One region of the Vibrio penaeicida genome, then DNA from elsewhere that is predicted to be linked to it. Evidence: predicted binding sites of a transcription regulator. Region 1 holds the regulator's gene; each other region holds the start of a gene.

Region 1 (6,194 bases):
CCTAACGGGTGGCTTAGAACCTTCTCCTACAGATTACGCCAGCCTGATGAAACAAATCGGTGAGCGTCAGGATAAAGAGCTTATTCAAACCATGCTGCTCCGTTCAATGAAGCAAGCGGTTTACAATGCTGACAATGCGGGTCACTTTGGACTGGCACTAAAACGATACGCGCACTTTACATCGCCTATTCGTCGCTACCCCGATCTGTTACTGCATCGTGCTATTAAGTACCTGATTGCCAAGGAAGAAGGTCGCAATACCGATCGCTGGACCCCAACTGGTGGTTTCCATTACTCCTTTGATGATATGGATGTGTATGGTGAGCAGTGCTCCATGACCGAACGTCGTGCTGATGATGCCACGCGTGACGTGTCAGATTGGCTGAAATGTGAATACATGCAAGATCATGTCGGTGAAGAGTTGGATGGCGTGATTGCCAATGTTACGGGCTTTGGTTTTTTTGTACGTCTAACTGAGCTTCACATTGATGGTCTTGTGCATATCTCTTCCCTTGCAAATGATTACTATCAATTTGATCCGATTGGTCAAAGGCTTATTGGTGAAAGCTTCGGTAATATCTATCGTTTAGGCGATGCTGTAAAAGTAAAAGTGTTGTCGGTGAATTTAGACGATCGTCAAATTGACTTTGAATTGGTCGAAACAAGCCGTAAGCTACGCGGAAAAGGCAAAACAGCCAAGAAGCGTGCGGCGCAGTCTGATAAAAAAGCGCACAGTAAAAAGAAGGCAACAGTAAAATCGAGAAAGCCGGGTGCAAAAGCGAAAGCGATGGTTGAACCAACTAAGCGTCCCGATGGTTCGAAAGAGCCTTCCTCTGCGAAAAAGAAGAGTAAATCTGAAAAAGCGCGCAAGAAGAAGTCCCGAGCGAAAAATCGAAAGTCTCAGGGAAAACAGAAATAATCTGAACAGGTCAGGTAATGAGTAACGAATTTATTTATGGCATTCATGCCGTAAAAGCGGTGCTGGAAAAAGATCCGGTGCGCTTTATTGAGGCATACGTTTTAAAAGGTCGTCAAGACGAGCGACTGCTGCCGTTGCTGAATGAATTGCAAAATGTTGGAGTATCCATTCAGCAAATGGGCAGAAAAGCGTTGGATGACAAAGCCAGTGGTGCAAGCCATCAAGGTATCATTGCACGTGTTAAACCCGCTAAGCAATGGAATGAAAATGACTTAGATGGAATCTTAGCTCAACACGAACAGCCGCTTTTATTGGTATTAGATGGCGTAACAGACCCACATAACCTGGGTGCTTGTTTAAGGAATGCCGATGCGGCTGGTGTTGCCGCTGTTATCGTTCCTAAGGATCGTTCATCTCCTTTAACGGCAACGGTAAGTAAGGTCGCATGTGGCGCAGCAGAGACGGTACCGTTAGTGCGAGTCACCAATCTCGCTCGAACCATGCGCGCGTTGCAAGAACAAGGTGTTTGGTTTGTGGGGACGGCAGGTGAAGCCACTCACGACATTTATCAAGCGAAGCTTTCTGGTCCATTGGCGGTTGTTATGGGGGCAGAAGGTGATGGTATGCGACGTTTGACGCGTGAAACGTGTGATGACTTGATTAAGATCCCGATGGCTGGAAGTGTGTCTAGCCTGAATGTTTCAGTAGCTTCTGGAATTTGCTTGTTTGAAGCGGTAAGGCAACGCTCTCTTTAGAGCTTGTTGCCCTCTTCATCAGAGATAAGCAAAAGAAATAAAAAACCACCAACGATGTTGGTGGTTTTTTTTATTCTTAATCGAAACGCTTTCTTTATTAACGCGTTCCGTATACCACGATAGTTTTACCGTGTGCTGAAATCAGGTTTTGCTCTTCCAGCATCTTCAAGATACGACCAACGGTTTCACGTGAACAGCCAACAATCTGACCAATTTCCTGGCGTGTAATCTTGATTTGCATGCCATCTGGGTGCGTCATCGCATCTGGTTGTTTCGCTAAGTTCAGAAGTGTCTGAGCGATACGGCCAGTAACGTCTAGGAAAGCAAGATCGCCTACTTTTTGGCTAGTAGTTTGAAGACGGTTAGCCATTTGAGAAGAAAGGCGCATCAGAATATCAGGGTTAACTTGAATTAACTGACGGAACTTCTTAAACGAAATTTCTGCTACTTCACATGGTGTTTTTGCACGTACCCAAGCGGTACGTTCTTGGTCTTCTTCAAATAGACCAAGTTCACCAATGAAATCGCCTTGGTTGAGGTAAGACAAGATCATCTCTTTGCCTTCTTCATCCTTGATAAGCACGGCAACAGAACCTTTCACGATGTAGTACAGGGTCTCTGCCTTTTCACCCGCATGAATCAGAGTACTCTTAGAAGGGTACTTGTGAATATGACAGTGTGAAAGGAACCACTCTAATGTTGGATCGGTTTGAGGTTTACCTAGAACCATAATATCTTTCTTCCTCTGCAGGGTTTGCTCAGCAGCTTTCCGTATCGACTGAGCCAGATTGAACTGGTCATTTAGAATAGGGTGTTATAGTTGATGCTGCAAGCTATCATATGTTTCGGTTAGAAATAGTATCCTTTTTCTGAAACGATTTCTTGACTTTGATCGGTACACGGCTGGGTTTATCTAAGCAAAAATGTGCACATGATCACGCTATGGCAACTTTGCATACTTTTCTTTTTATCACTAGCCGATTTTACCGGTTTCGATGAGTTGTTGAAGTATCGGTTGGACGATCAGTTCCATGGCAAAACTCATCTTCCCGCCGGGTACAACAAGCGTGTTATGACGCGACATGAATGACCCTTGAATCATAGACAGTAGGTATGGATAGTCGACGTTTTTAATGCCGCGAAGTCGGATGACAACAAAACTTTCATCTAAACTAGGGATGCCTTTTGCGGCAAGAGGATTAGAAGTATCTACAGTAGGGACACGCTGAAAGTTTATGTGTGTACGCGAAAATTGTGGCGTAATGTAGTTTAAATAGTCGTCCATCGAACGCACTATAGAGTCTGTAACCGCTTCTTTAGAGTGCCCTCTGTCGCGTGTGTCTCGCACAAACTTCTGGATCCATTCGAGGTTTACAATCGGTACCATGCCAATCAGTAGATCAACATGTTGGGATACATTGACATCGCCATCCATTACGCCGCCATGTAACCCCTCGTAGAATAGAACATCCGAGTTTTCAGGCAGTTGTTGCCACGGAGTAAATGTACCGGGCATTTGGTTGTAAGGTACCGCTTCATCAAATGAGTGTAAATAACGCCTAACTTGTCCCGAACCTTTTTCACCGTAAGTTCGGAAAAACTGCTCCAATGCGGGGAAGTCGTTTGCTTGAGGACCAAAATAGCTTATATGTCGACCTTGCTCTTTTGCTTTGCGAATTTCCACGTCCATCTCTGGGCGCGTAAATCGGTGAAAGCTATCTCCTTCGACTAACGCTGATTTGACATTCATCATATTGAACATCTTGCGAAACGCTTCAGAAGTGGTGGTGGTTCCCGCGCCTGACGAGCCTGTAACGGCAATGATAGGGTGTTTTGCTGACATGACTGTCCTTGTCTCTAGTTATCGTTATAGGGAATCAGTGTAGGGGAAGCGGTATAAATAATAAACACTGCCCTAATCACGTAATCGAATGAAACACCCATTAGGGGGCACTTTTACTTGAACTCAATGAATCGGAGCTTGAATCAACGCTTGATTTCAGCGACTGGGATGTACTTGTATATCAACCGTTTCATGAAGCTCAGAAAACACGACAACCGCTTGACCACTTTGCAGTTGAGCACGCACATGGTCCACTTTTTCATTTAGGCTGATTTCACTGGCACCGTAATCAGTACCTTCTCTTAGTACGAACTCTTTAATTAAATTCGTGAGTGTATCAGTCTCAATTTGTTCCCAAGGGACGATCATAAATACCTCAAAATTTTATGTCGTCGCAATCTTACCATTAATCGCACTCTGCGCGTTACAGGCTTCCTCTTTTAAGTAATGAGAAAAACGTTCTGGTAATGCTTCTTCTAACCAAAATGTTGGCTTAAAGAGGTGACCACTAACAAATCCTACATGCCCGCCTTTAGGGAGCAAGTGGTACTTTACGTGTTTGGGAAGAGGCGTAGTTGGAATCACCGCTTCTGTCATGAAAGGATCGTCTTGTGCATGAATGATGTCCGTTGGAATCCGAATTCTTTTGAGCATCGGAAGCCCAGAACAGGTTTGATAATAATGGTGTGCATCCTCAAACCCATGTAAGCGAGAGGTAATGACGTCATCGAAATCAAACATGGAATCAATCTCGTTGACTTCTCTTTCTGTCAGGGGCAAGACTTTCTGAACTAAGGGCAGCTTAGCGACGGCATTCTCTTTGAGTGATGAAAGCAGGTAGCTTTGATACACTTTGGAAAAGCCTCGATTAATGCGCTGAGAACATGCCAATAAATCCAGTGGAGCGGACACAACCGATGCCGCATTAAGCAGGGTGTTTTCCGTGTACTTTGCAAGGTAGTTGACCAGCATATTCCCCCCTAAGGAGACACCTACTGCTACTTTTACTTGCCGAGGAAAACGTTGCGTTAGGTGTTCGATGAAAAAGCGAGCGTCCTCTGTTTCACCCGAATGGTAGGCTCGAGGAAGTCGGTTAGGTTCACCACTGCAACCACGAAAATGCATCATTACAGCTAACCACCCTTCTTTCGCAAATGCGTGCATCAATCCATTGGCATAAGGGCTATCAAAACTGCCTTCTAAACCATGAAATAAAATAAATATGGGTTTGGAGGTGTTGGATGTAGGGACTTCACTCCACGCCAGATCAACAAAATCACCATCGGGTAGTTCAAGCCTTTCTCTTATTGGTTCAAACAACGGCTTACGTCGGATAAAGCGTGAGACTAACGTTTGAACGTGCGCATTGCCTAACCCAAATGCAGGTTTAAATGGGGTCATAATGAAAAGTCCGAAATAGGGTTGCTGTGAAGTAATTCTGCCAGAACGTTAAGCCCTTGTTCCAATTGTTGATGAGTAACTGGTGAACTGAGTGATAAACGAATAGCTGGAGGAACGGCACCACCTGGAGGGACAAAAAGCTCCCCTGATTTGATAATGACTTTCCTTGAAGCCGCTTGTTGAACGAAATCACTTAATCGCCATTGCTCTGGAAGCGTTAACCACAAATGGAAACAATCTTTCTGGTAGCTAATATCGAACGAACCAAGGTATTGCTTTGCCAGCGCGAGCCTAACATCCATTTCTTTACGTATGGTGTCTATGACATGTTCGGCTTGGTTGGTTTGTATCATTTGGCATGTTAATGCGGTTAACAGTGGGCTGATCATCCAGCTATGGTTTTGCAATGTCATACTCAATTGCTGATACAAATGATCAGGTGCCTGCACGAAACCTACACGCAGCCCCGGTGCTAAACACTTAGAAAAAGCACCAATATGGATAACTTGTTCTGGCATAGAGTTAACCAAAGGAGGGGGCGCTTGTTTTGGTAATAGACCGTTAACGTCGTCTTCAATAGCAATGACTTGGTATTGTTTACAGACGTCAAGAATGGCTTTACGTCTCTCCACACTCATTGTCGCGGTGGTTGGGTTTTGCAGAGTGGGTGTAAGGTAGATAAAGCGCGCTGACTGGTTCTGTTTGCATGCAGATTTTAAAGCGATAGGCGTAATGCCTTCTTCATCCATTTCTACGCCTTTTAAGGACAACTGGTTTTGCCGCGCCAAACTCAGTAGTCCTGGGTAGGTGAGTTTCTCACATAAAATGGTATCTCCCGCTCGCGTAAATGCGCTTAGTACCATCTGAATCGCGTGTTGTGCTCCGCTACTAAACAACAGCTTTTGAGCTTGCACATGAACCCCTTGGGTTTTCAGCCAGTTGGCTACGATCTTGCGATGTGAATCGATACCTGTAGGTTTTTGGTACAGCATAAATTGATTCAACGCTGCGTTATTGCGAGACAGAGAATTCATTGCTTCCGACAAAATACCGGCTCTATCCAGTAAAGGGGGAATGTTGTAGCCAAAATTACACTCTTCGGCTTCTTCCACACTCTCTTCAAATACCCAACTGGCTTTCGAATTATCTTGAATATAGGTACCAGCACCCACGCGCGCTTCGACCAACCCGCGCCTTTCGGCTTCTGCATAGGCACGCGTAATGGTACCGACTGTAACCCCTAACTTATCCGCTAATGCCCTATGGGTTGGCAGTT
Region 2 (6,194 bases), on a different replicon from region 1:
AGAACAGTCGCATATTATTCGCGACATTACAGATTGGGTGGTTAATCAAGTAATACTTGATATGCAAATCTTTAATGAATCAGGGATCGACGCCAGTATTCACTTAAACCTGTCAGCTAAAGACTTAAATAGCCGAGCGCTATTTAACAATCTCAAACAATTGGTGGACAGCGACCAAATCAATCCTAGCCGACTTGTTCTAGAAGTGACGGAAAGCAATATGCTTAAAGATTTGAACAATACTAAACAAGTATTAGATGCACTGAGGGCGATCGGTTTTAAGATCAGTTTAGATGACTTCGGTACAGGTTACTCTTCGCTAACGTTGCTAAGAGAGCTCCCGATCGATCAAATTAAAATTGACCGCTCCTTTGTATCTGGCATGCACAGGAGCGATTCTGACCATGCCATTGTCCGCTCATCTATTTCGTTGGCACATGGGCTGAACTGCACCGTAATTGCTGAAGGCGTTGAAGAAACAGAACTGATGGCATTGCTCGACACTGCGAACTGTGACTATGTACAAGGGTTCATTAATGGTCGGGCACAAACAATAGACAATATTGTTTACTGGACAAAACAGCATCAACTAAAAAGCGCCATCTAGTAAATCCAAATTAGCTAAAAAAATTGGATAGACAAAATCGCGCCAGTTACTGCAAGTTTGATTGTCGACTCAAATATCACCGTTTACAAAAGTGATAACGAGTTTAAATAGGGTTTATTAATGGATTAAAACTCGTACCCCATAGTCACGTATAAGGCATATAGGTTTGCATCCCCTTCTTTCCCATCCTTCTTAAGCGATAGGTGGTTACCACGTAACTCAGCACCGAACTCAAAATTGTTATCCAATCGGTAGGCGCTTCCAATTGCCCACATGTACCCGAAGCCTTTTGCTTTTGGTTTGGAATCTTTATCAACCGTTAACGTTTTTTTGTATTCCAACGCTTCGACATACCCATAAGATAAACCAGCGCTGCCGTAGATATCGATACAGTCTGTTAGCGAATACGTTATTTTTGGCGCTGCGTTCAAAACAACAGAGCTAATTTCTTCCACTTCGTAAAGGGAAGACGTGTCTGACTTTTTCTTTGAGTTGTAATGAATATCGCCAGACAGCGCAACGCCCAAATAAATATCCTCCGCCTCAGCCCAACTTGAGGTCATACGCGAGTATTCAAGCGACAAAGATCGCCCTACCAATTCATAATCGCCAACACTCGCCACTTTAGACTGGAAACTGGATCCGCCAACCTTGGCAGTAAATAATTGATAAGCCTCTGGGCGCTTTTCTGCACTAGCATGTGAGGATAATGCGACTGCACTGGCAAAAACTAAAGCAAACTGTTTTTTCAAAACAATATCCAAATAATCTGACTGGGTTATGTTTAAAGAAGTTGAGCTTTGCAAGAAAATCTTCCAACAATGGCACCAAATTCTCATGATTGATTGAGCGCGCGAGATTCTACACAACTTATATGCATATCAATAGAGTGATTTATGAATTTTCGCTGAACAAATTACCTCTTATTTTCATTACGTGATTTAGAACACCTTATTATCCTCGGTACTAACTAGGCTCAGGCGTTTAAATGCGCATGTAAATTAATTGTTACAGATTATGATTTCGAGAAATTGGTGGATTTGTAGACGACCATTTACTTTTCATCGATAGTTACCACATCAACGCAACATATTTGCAACATCGTGGTGACTTATGACTAAGCAGAGCAAATATCAATCAAAGAAAGCGGACGAAAACGGTGTCATTCGGTGGACTGACGAAGAAAATAGCGTGTGGCAGACACTCATTCACAGGCAACTTAACTGTATTAAAAACAGAGCGTGCCATGAGTACATGGAAGGACTAAATAAGCTAAACCTTCCACAGGAACGTATTCCACAACTTCACGAAATTAATTCTGTACTCTCTTCAGAAACGGGGTGGCAATGCGAAGCGGTACCGGCCTTAATAAGCTTCGACAAGTTTTTCGAAATGTTGTCTGAACGAAAGTTTCCAGTTGCCACTTTTATTCGTAAAAGAGAAGAAATGGAATACCTTCAAGAACCTGATATTTTCCATGAAATATTTGGTCATTGTGCGATGCTGACTCACCCAGCCTTTGCTGCTTTTACCCACTCTTACGGTAAATTAGGGCTAAAGGCTTCTAAAGAAGACAGAGTTTATCTTGCCCGTTTGTATTGGTTCACAGTCGAATTTGGCCTGATTAAAAATAGCAGCGGAGTCAGCATATATGGTGGTGGAATACTTTCTAGCCCAGGTGAAACTCAATACGTTTACAGCGACCAGCCCGTATTCGCTCCACTAAACCCACTTGATGTTTTGCGAACCCCATACCGAATCAACATCATGCAACCAAAATACTTTTACATCGACAAAATTAGCGAGCTTTTCGACATAGCTAATCTTGATATTATGTCGCTTATTAAACACGCCAAATCACTGGGTCTACATTCGCCCATGTATGAACTTGAACACGATTAAGGAAAAATCATGTCAGAAGCACTGTTAGAGTCATCTTGCGAAGCGTGCCGTTTTGATGCGCCACAAGTTGAAACCGAAGAAGCCAAGGAGTTATTAAGCCAAATCCCCGATTGGCGACTCATCAATGTGAACGGTATTTCACAACTCGAAAGAGTCTATACATTTAAAAACTTTAAACTCGCTTTAGCGTTTACTAATCGCATTGGTGATATGGCTGAAGAAGAAGGGCACCATCCAGCACTGACAACCGAATGGGGAAAAGTGACCGTTCAATGGTGGAGTCACTCGATCAAAGGTCTCCATAAAAATGATTTTATCTGCGCAGCAAAAACAGATTCGCTGCTCTAAACAGTTTTACTCGTAACCTCAGGTTTGCATTGTAAGCCTCGAGGTTATGACGCTCCCTCGTCCTCAAACAATTCCCCCTTTACCCATAAGCCACATAATCAAAAGCGCTCGATATTAGCGCTAATTTGACCCCCAGATGATTCTCTAGTGACAAATACGTCACCTTTTAGTTCGTACACTAAACTTTAGAATTCAACCATTCTAATCACATAATGCGTGACAGTGATCTCATTAATACTAATAAAATGAGTTCAGCTTGATTTGATCTCTAAATAATGTACCCTTCTGCGAAGCAATAATGTTTAGACCTCTAAAGGAATGTGTGGCATCAAATGACAATTGCAGCCCCATGGGTAGAATTAGACAAGGCAAAAACAAAGTGGATATTTCGCAACCCAAACAAAAAGGACGGCGATGATATTCACCAGCTTATAGAGAGCTGTCCTCCTCTAGACACCAACTCCTCCTATTGTAATTTCTTACAGTCCTTTCACTTCAAAGACACATGTATCGTCGCTGAATTTGATGGTGAACTGGCGGGGTTCATTTCCGGTTATTGTAAACCTAGCTCACCGAAGGACTTGTTTGTTTGGCAAGTTGCCGTCTCCCCAAATCACAGGGGAAAAGGGCTGGCATTTTCAATGTTGAAAGCGCTATTGAAAAGAGAAAGCTTGAAAGCGATAGAGTGCGTGGAAACGACGATTACCGAATCAAATCAGGCTTCTTGGAGTCTGTTTAAGAAATTAGATAAAGAAAACGGGAACACCGGAAGCAAAACCATATTTTTGGATGAAGCCGAACATTTCAAAGGCAAGCACGATACCGAATATTTGTATCGCATCCCTCTACTTAAAATTTAACCCAAGGAAAAAGCGGTCCCACAATGGATATCTTTAAGAAAAAGGAATCTAAAGTCAGATCCTATTCAAATAACTTTCCAGTTGTTTTTCAAAAAGCGCAAGGTAGTTGGCTAGAAACAGAAAATAACAATAAGTATTTAGATTTTCTTGCTGGCGCAGGGTCTCTAAACTACGGACATAACAACCCAGTTTTGAAAGATGCTTTACTGACATACATAGCTAACGACGGCATTACACATGGCTTAGACATGCATTCTGAAGCCAAAGCGGAATTTCTACACGCATTAGACATGCATATCTTTGCACCACGCAATCTGGACTATAAAGTGCAGTTCACTGGTCCTACTGGAACCAATGCGGTCGAAGCTGCATTAAAACTCGCCAGAAAATTCACTGGTCGACAAAACGTTGTTGCGTTTACGAACGGATTCCACGGTTGTTCTATAGGTGCTCTTGCAGCAACAGGTAACCAACACCACCGTGGCGGTGCAGGAATGGCGCTCACTGGTGTAACTCGTATACCCTTCGAAAATTATGCCAACGTCGATGGGCTCGCGTTATTCGAAACCATGCTTTCAGACAACTCAAGTGGTCTCGATATGCCTGCTGCCGTTCTACTTGAAGCGGTTCAAGGAGAAGGAGGCTTAAACGTTGCCAGCAACGTATGGTTGCAAAAACTGAGCGCCATTTGTAAAAAACATCAAATCTTGCTGATTGTCGACGATATCCAAGCCGGCTGCGGACGCACTGGTACATTCTTCAGCTTTGAGCCTTCTGGTATCAAGCCTGATCTCGTGACTTTATCTAAATCCATTAGCGGGTTTGGTTTGCCAATGGCGGTTGTACTGCTTAAACCTGAGTTGGATGTTTGGAACCCAGGAGAGCACAACGGTACGTTTCGTGGCAACAACCATGCTTTCGTTACCGCAACAAAAGCGTTGGAACTGTATTGGACAGACAATCAGTTCGAACAACACATCTCTGAACGCGCTAGCCAAATTCACAAACACTTAGAACAATCACTTCTTAACTTCCCTCACTTATTTGAAAGAATAAAAGGTCGCGGAATGATGATTGGTATCGAGTGTAAAAGCCCTGATGTCGCTGGTCTTATTACTCGAAATTGCTTTGATCGCGGTATGATCATCGAGACTGCGGGACCGAATGACGAAGTTGTTAAATTCTTCTGCCCTCTCACGATTACAGAGGCTGAACTGGCTCAAGGCTTAGAAATATTTGAAGCGTCTTCTGAAGCAGCCGCTCAACAGATAGTAAAGAAAGCATCTTAGGAATTTAGAATGATTGTTAGAACTTTGGAAGAATGTCAAAACAGCGAGCGCCGTGTCGTATCAGACAACTGGGAAAGCGTCCGCATGTTGCTTAAAGATGACAAGATGGGCTTTTCGTTTCATATCACTACTATTTATGAAAATACGGAAACTCACATCCACTATAAAAATCATCTTGAGTCTGTTTACTGCATGAGCGGTGAAGGCGAAATCGAGGTAATTGGCGGTAAAACTTATCCAATTAAACCAGGTACGCTTTACATTCTCGACAAACATGATGAGCACTACCTAAGAGCGTACAAAGATAAAGAAATGGTAATGGCTTGTGTATTCAACCCGCCGATTACTGGCAACGAAGTTCATGACGAAAACGGCGTATACCCAATTGTAGAGTAACTCGCACCACGAATATCCATGCGGTCTTAAGCACGCTATGCGTTAAGATCGCATTCTTTAAACTAATCTTTTCACTTTTTTCAGCCAATTCCATTCCAAATAAAGCCAACCAGTTACCACCTTTCAACAAACTTACCCATTCCCAATGTCACGATAAAGCTGATGCCCACAAGCCAATGAAAAATAACTGTAGGGGTTGAAAGACGATTACTCATATATCACCTATGTTTGTATGGTTTTATTATGAGTAAATCATGCCCAACAACCAGTTAAAGTTCGATACCGTATCGTGTAAAGTTATGTAAATGTACTTAAAAGGCTCATAAATTTTACATTATCTCGTTTAAGAGATAAGTCGCGTGTTTCAAACTTAAAATCGCGTCTAATAAAAGAGCCGCTAAAAAGCGGCTCGATACAAATAGAAGATAAAAAGTTTAAGATAGAGTTAACTCATTCTTAGACAAAAATTCGATAGCATCCTGGCAGTTGTTCTTGGCCGCCTTGTACATATACTCAATGGCATGATCTTCATCTACTGCGCCGCCTTCTCCGCTGAACAACATTTGAGCAAGCATGTATTGTGCTTTTGGAACATTTAGATCGGCGGCACCATTTAAATACGTTCTCGCTTTCGCCATATCCTCAAACACACCAATTCCACTGGCGTATACGGTATAAAGGATCATCGCAGCATTAGTATTTTTTCCGCCATACGATCGTTTCAGCCAAAAGATACCTTCACTCTCGTTTTTCTCAGCCCCCAAGCCTACGAGCCGACCTACTCCTGTAAAC
Region 3 (6,194 bases), 710 kb from region 1:
CACCTTCGCGAGACACATCTGGACCGGAGCTCTCGCCACGTTTACAGATTTTGTCAATTTCATCAATGAAGACAATGCCATTATTTTCTACGTTATAGATGGCTTGTTCTTTCAGTTCTTCTTGGTTGACGAGTTTCGCGGCTTCTTCTTCAGCTAGCGCTTTAAATGCGTCTTTGATCTTCATCTTGCGGCTTTTCTTGGTATCGCCTGCAAGGTTCTGGAACATGCCTTGAAGTTGGTTGGTCATCTCTTCCATACCAGGAGGAGCCATGATTTCCACGCCCATTTGAGGCGCAGCCACTTCAATGTCGATCTCTTTGTCGTCTAGCTTGCCTTCACGCAGCTTCTTGCGGAAAACTTGACGAGTATTGGACTTATCTTCTGTGTTCTCGCTTGAACCCCAGCCTTCACGTGGTGGAGGAAGCAATGCATCCAGAATGCGTTCTTCAGCTTGTTCTTCCGCGCGGAATTTTACTTTTTCCATCGCTTGCTGATGCGTCATTTTGATCGCAACGTCGGTCAAATCACGGATAATGGTTTCGACTTCTTTGCCGACATAGCCTACTTCTGTGAATTTCGTTGCTTCTACTTTCATGAACGGAGCATTGGCTAACTTAGCTAGGCGGCGAGCAATTTCTGTTTTACCCACACCCGTTGGGCCGATCATTAAGATGTTCTTTGGGGTGACTTCAGCTCGCAAGCTTTCTTCGAGCTGCATTCGACGCCAGCGGTTACGAAGCGCAATGGCTACAGCGCGCTTGGCTTTGTCTTGACCGATGATATGACGATTTAATTCGTGAACAATTTCTCTAGGTGTCATTTCAGACATAGGGTAATCCTTATTATTCTTGCGCCGCGGTGTCGAGTTCTTCAACGGTATGATGGTGGTTGGTGAAAACACAAATATCACCAGCAATTTTCAGCGATTTTTCAGCGATTTCACGGGCGTCTAACTCTGTATTTTCGAGCAGAGCAGTGGCTGCGGCTTGCGCAAAGTTACCACCAGAGCCAATGGCGATGAGATCGTTTTCTGGCTGAACCACATCACCATTACCAGTGATGATAAGCGAGGCTGTTTCATCCGCTACGGCGAGTAGAGCTTCAAGTTTTCTTAATGCGCGGTCACTGCGCCAGTCTTTTGCCAATTCAACGGCCGCTTTTGTTAGGTGACCTTGATGCATTTGCAGTTTGCTTTCAAATCTCTCGAAAAGAGTGAAGGCGTCTGCCGTACCGCCGGCAAATCCAGCTAGTACTTTATTATTGTAGAGGCGGCGCACTTTCTTTGCGTTGCCTTTCATTACGGTGTTACCCAACGATACTTGACCGTCTCCGGCGATGACGACTTTATTATTTCGGCGTACAGATACGATAGTAGTCACTTTTATTAACCTATTAATTCGCTCGCGATATAACTCGGATATGAGGGCTGGAGATAAAAAAACAAGGGAGCCAACGGCTCCCTTGTGAATTTAGTCATGAACGCAGTGTTCTATTGCGACTCTTTCCAGATGGCACAAGGCTCTATCTTGGCGCGCTGAAGTTTGTGACGATCGCGCTCTGCATCGCGTTTTTTAACATACGGTCCGAGCACGACACGATACCAGCTACTGCCTTCCTTTTTACGGATCTTACTGCTGATGCCTTGAAAGGCTATATCTACTTTACGTGCTTCTGCTTGCGCGAGCGTTTTATAGGCTCCGCATTGCATTATATATGGAATCTCCGACACCACTTGCTCTTTGGCTTCGACTTGCACTTCTCGCTTTGGAAGTGAATCGACGTATTCCCACTTTTCTTCAGGTGGTGGTGGCAGTGGTTTAGGTTTGCTCACCGGTTTCTTCGGTTTCTGAGCAATCTGAGGTTTGGGTGGTTCAGGATCTTGGCTGAGTATATAAAGCCCATAACCAAACCCGCCAGCAAGTAAAATGGCGATAAGACCTGCTTTCCACGGCTTCTTATTGGATGTTTGTTTTCTGGTAGGCTTCTTTTGCCCACGCCCTCTTCTTACGTAATCTTTATTTGCCACGGTTTAACAGCTTGCAGTCAATAAAAAACGGGTAACATGGTAATCCAGAATTGCTCTGGAAAACCAGTGTTACCAGTGAAAAGCTTGCAGGTGAGTCCACTTTCGACGTGTTAAGTTCTTGGTGGAGCGGCGCTTTCTCGGATTTTCAAGTGTGTTTCCAACAGGCGTGAACCTGCGTGAACGTCACGACCTTTCAAGATTTCAAGCAGCATCAGCATGGCTTGTCGACCGATTTCATAGCGTGGCTGCGTGATGGTCGTTAGTGGAGGGTCGCAGAATTCAGCAAACTGAATATCATCGAAGCCTACAACGGATAAATCTTGAGGTACTTTTAATCCTGCGGCTTTTGCTCCTTTGATTGCTCCAATTGCCATGGCGTCGTTATGACAGAAAACAGCGGTTGGTGGCTCTGGTAACGAAAGCAATTTGGTGACTGCCTTGTGACCAGACTCAAAGGTGAAATCTCCCATCTCTTTATAAGTGGGGTTCATCGTTATGCCAGCTCTTCTCAGCGCTTGCTGATACCCTTGGTTTCTAAACTGGCAAAGCGCAGCATCGTCTGGCCCTGAAATCTGAGCAATCTTGGAGTGGCCCATTTGCGTCAAATAGTTCACCGCCTCGAAAGAAGATGTTAGGTTATCAATATGGACTGTCGGCAATTCCAGTTCCGGTGCAAATTCACAAGCCATCACCAGTGGTGGCAGGTTTTTTTGTTCCGGTTTGCTGACATCGAATGGCAAGTGCGTACCCAAAAGCAACATGCCATCGGCTTGTTTAGTGAAAACCAAGTTGACCAACGAGCTTTCTCGTTTCTTTTGCTGACCGCTGTCCCCCAACAGTACGAGATATCCATTTTCCACAGCTACATCTTCAATGCCACGAATGATCTCAGTGAAATAGGAGTCACAGATGTCAGGTACAATTGCAACGATGGTTTTGGATTCATTACGTCGTAAGTTTCTTGCCAGTGAATTCGGTGAATAACCAGCTTCCAAAACGGCGCTCTCTACACGTTTACGCGTAGTAGATGAAACCTTCTCAGGGTTCATCAGAGCTCGTGATACGGTTGCAGTAGAAACTCCTGCTAGCTGGGCAACATCCTTCATTGTCGCCATAGTAAGTTGTCCTCTTTATTTTTCATGGCTGTAATAGCATCTATAAGATTTATATCTAGCGCTGACGTGAGCAACTTTTTTATTGGATATTTTATGCTCTAAATTAAGATTAATTTACGGGCAGATTAACAAATTTTGCATAAGTAGCGTGACATCAATCACATAGGATCATATTCATTTTCTCAAACTAGCTACAAAATACCGTTGAGTAACAGAACTGACATCACATCAATTTACAGAGATTTTACTTCTAACTAAGATCTTGGGGCTCAATATCGGTTGTCCATCGCACTTTTTTTGCCAATGGCAGTGCGTCTATGACGACCTTTGAACTGTACAACAATTTTTGCATTAAAGATCGTGACGGAGCTTGCAATATTAGTTGCCAACGCGACTTGCCAGCGCGTCTAGCTAATGGTGCGGGCATTGGACCTAATACCATGCATTCTCTGTTGAAAATTGGATTAGATTCAATGGTTTGTCTTACTTGTCTTAGGAATTGCTCACCCGTTTCTTCATGATTTGCTTCAGCGCGAAATAAGGTAAGAAAAGTGTAAGGTGGCAGTAAGGCAAGCTTCCTTTCTTCAAGTGCTGTTTGAGCAAAATGTCCATACCCTTTATGAAGAAGAGCTTGCAGTAACTGATGTTCAGGATGGTGTGTTTGTAAGATGACTTCCCCTGCTTTGCTGGCTCGACCTGCACGCCCTGCCACTTGAATAAAGAGCTGAGCTAGCCTTTCGGAAGCTCTAAAGTCACTGCTGTACAACGAGCTATCAACATCAATCAGCGCAACGAGCGTGACGTCTGGAAAATGGTGACCTTTCGCCAGCATTTGCGTGCCAATCAGGATTTGATATTCGTTATTCCGAATGGATTTCAAGGCACTCTCTAGGCTGCCTTTACGTCGGGTACTGTCCCTGTCTATTCGGATTGCTTTGAATTCGGGAAACAAGCTGGCAAGTTGTTCTTCCAACTGCTCTGTGCCAACACCGACGGATACCAATTGTGTCGAGCCGCAGCCTTGGCACTGATGCAAGACTGGATGTTGAGCACCACAGTGGTGGCATCGCATTTCTCGACTATTTTGATGAAATGTATAGTAGGCATCGCAACGGTGGCATTCGGCAATCCACCCACATTCATGACACATGAGGGCAGGTGAGTAGCCTCGGCGATTGAGGAATAGCATGACTTGGTTGCCAGCCGTTAAGTGCTTGCGCATTTCGGCAATCAATGGGGCGGATAAGCCGCTCTCAAGGTATAGCCCTTTTACGTCCAGCACTTTATTGGTTGTGGGCATGGCGGCACCAGCGCGGTTAGCCAAGGTTAAGTGATGATATTTACCATTCAATGCATTGTGGAGAGTTTCGAGAGCAGGGGTTGCACTGCCTAATATGACAGGAATCTTCTCTTTAGCCGCTCGCATCACCGCAACATCTCTAGCGTGATAACGCAAACTGTCTTGTTGTTTATATGAAGCGTCGTGTTCTTCGTCGACAATGATGATGCCAAGATCGGCAAACGGCGTCAGTAATGCAGAGCGAGTCCCGATGACAATACCGGCGTGTTTATCACGTGCCGCTAACCAAGCATTCAAACGTTCGGTATCGTTTAATCCTGAATGAATAACTTCTACTGGGACATTAAAGCGACGTTTGAATCGATTGATGGTTTGCGGTGTTAATCCAATCTCTGGTACCAAAACCAGTGCCTGCCTTCCTTTATCGAGAACGGGCTTAATCATATTCAAGTAAACTTCGGTTTTACCCGAACCAGTAACCCCTTCCAACAGAAAACAGCCAAAGTCCTTATGGCTATTTACAGCTGCAATCGCAACAGATTGCTCTTCGTTGAGCTTGGGCTTTTCCTCAGTGCTTTCTACTTGCTTTGTCCAATCTAAGGCAACAGGCTTACTTTCTATTTGTTCTACCCAGCCTTTCTCTTGCAAGGTTTTCAATACCTGGCTGGATATTTCGTTGTCGAGCATCACTTGATGGGGAACAGTTCCGTTTGCGAGTAAGTGCATTGCTTTTGCTTGCTGAACGGCTCGACCAAACCCGCTCATGATTTGGTCTTTACCAGAGGAAGTAATAACCCATTCTTTTAAAGTACTGAAGTTGGCAGGCTTTCCCTTCCTTAATAAAGCAGGCATAGCATTCGCTAACGTGTCACCTAGTGGATAGAGATAAAATTGGCTGCACCACTGCAGTAATGCGTACAGAGAACCTTGCCAAACCGGTGACTCATCAAGTACTGCTTTAATTCCCTTTAGCTGATGAACGGGAAACTCAGACTGGCTGACGAGCTCCGTTACAATACCAACCAAAGTTTGCCTGCCAAAAGGTACGCTCACGCGACCGCCAATCACTGGAAATTGATGGGGGGCAATTAGGTAATCAAATTGCTTGTCCAATGGTACGGGCAAAGCGACTCTGGCAATAGAAGGGCGCATAAATCTTTTATAAAGAACCTGATAGGAATAAAGTGAGTATAACTGAGTAAGATTCGCTAAGTAACCTATCCATCAAATCTGGCTAAACTCGAATTTTCTTACCCGTAGGGTAAACGGGTGAAAACTGCCTCTAAATCAAAAATAGTTGGCGAAAAAACTGCCAAATAGGTTGATCCTACCTAAATGTTTCATTACTATACTGCGCCTTGATGATGTGGTCATTCCGCATCGATTTATCTGAAACTACGTGTGGTGTCCGGCATAGAATCGGATGGCGACACGGCCCAATTTGAGGTTATCCCATGAAAGTAGGTATTCACCCAGAATACAAAGCTGTTGCAGCAACATGTTCTTGTGGCAACACTTTTGAGTTCAAAACAACTCTAGACAAAGATTCTATCCACCTAGACGTATGTGACAAATGTCACCCGTTCTACACTGGTAAGCAGCGTATCGTTGATACTGGCGGCCGTGTTGATCGCTTCAACAAGCGTTTTGGTGCTCTTAGCAGCAAGTAATTACGAATTCGTAATACTGACCAAATTTGAAAAGGACGCCTCGGCGTCCTTTTTTCGTTCATGAAATAAATGTTTTTTGATTT

What was found. The regulator CRP, encoded in region 1, controls carbon source genes, mostly activating them, when cyclic AMP is high. The targets are predictions, from matches to a motif close to TGTGANNNNNNTCACA.
Region 2: ectA (diaminobutyrate acetyltransferase) is a predicted target of CRP. The motif match lies at 3,073-3,088, and genes of this name have one in related genera.
Region 3: cytR (DNA-binding transcriptional regulator CytR) is a predicted target of CRP. The motif match lies at 3,289-3,304, and genes of this name have one in related genera.

Annotation. Positions count from the first base shown of each region.
Region 1 is NZ_AP025144.1:384,472-390,665, forward strand. Features, by position in the region: gene rnr (ribonuclease R) at 1-919, shown strand, start outside; gene rlmB (23S rRNA (guanosine(2251)-2'-O)-methyltransferase RlmB) at 937-1,674, shown strand; gene crp (cAMP-activated global transcriptional regulator CRP) at 1,772-2,404, opposite strand; gene LDO37_RS01875 (phosphoribulokinase) at 2,648-3,517, opposite strand; gene LDO37_RS01880 (YheU family protein) at 3,674-3,886, opposite strand; gene LDO37_RS01885 (hydrolase) at 3,902-4,918, opposite strand; gene LDO37_RS01890 (aminotransferase-like domain-containing protein) at 4,915-6,194, opposite strand, start outside.
Region 2 is NZ_AP025145.1:1,232,034-1,238,227, forward strand. Features, by position in the region: gene LDO37_RS23755 (putative bifunctional diguanylate cyclase/phosphodiesterase) at 1-607, shown strand, start outside; gene LDO37_RS23760 (outer membrane beta-barrel protein) at 733-1,359, opposite strand; gene phhA (phenylalanine 4-monooxygenase) at 1,721-2,509, shown strand; gene LDO37_RS23770 (4a-hydroxytetrahydrobiopterin dehydratase) at 2,519-2,857, shown strand; gene ectA (diaminobutyrate acetyltransferase) at 3,190-3,717, shown strand; gene ectB (diaminobutyrate--2-oxoglutarate transaminase) at 3,741-5,006, shown strand; gene LDO37_RS23785 (ectoine synthase) at 5,016-5,402, shown strand; gene LDO37_RS23790 (tetratricopeptide repeat protein) at 5,837-6,194, opposite strand, start outside.
Region 3 is NZ_AP025144.1:3,810,184-3,816,377, reverse strand. Features, by position in the region: gene hslU (HslU--HslV peptidase ATPase subunit) at 1-829, opposite strand, end outside; gene hslV (ATP-dependent protease subunit HslV) at 843-1,379, opposite strand; gene LDO37_RS17065 (SPOR domain-containing protein) at 1,490-2,026, opposite strand; gene cytR (DNA-binding transcriptional regulator CytR) at 2,137-3,141, opposite strand; gene priA (primosomal protein N') at 3,392-5,593, opposite strand; gene rpmE (50S ribosomal protein L31) at 5,896-6,111, shown strand.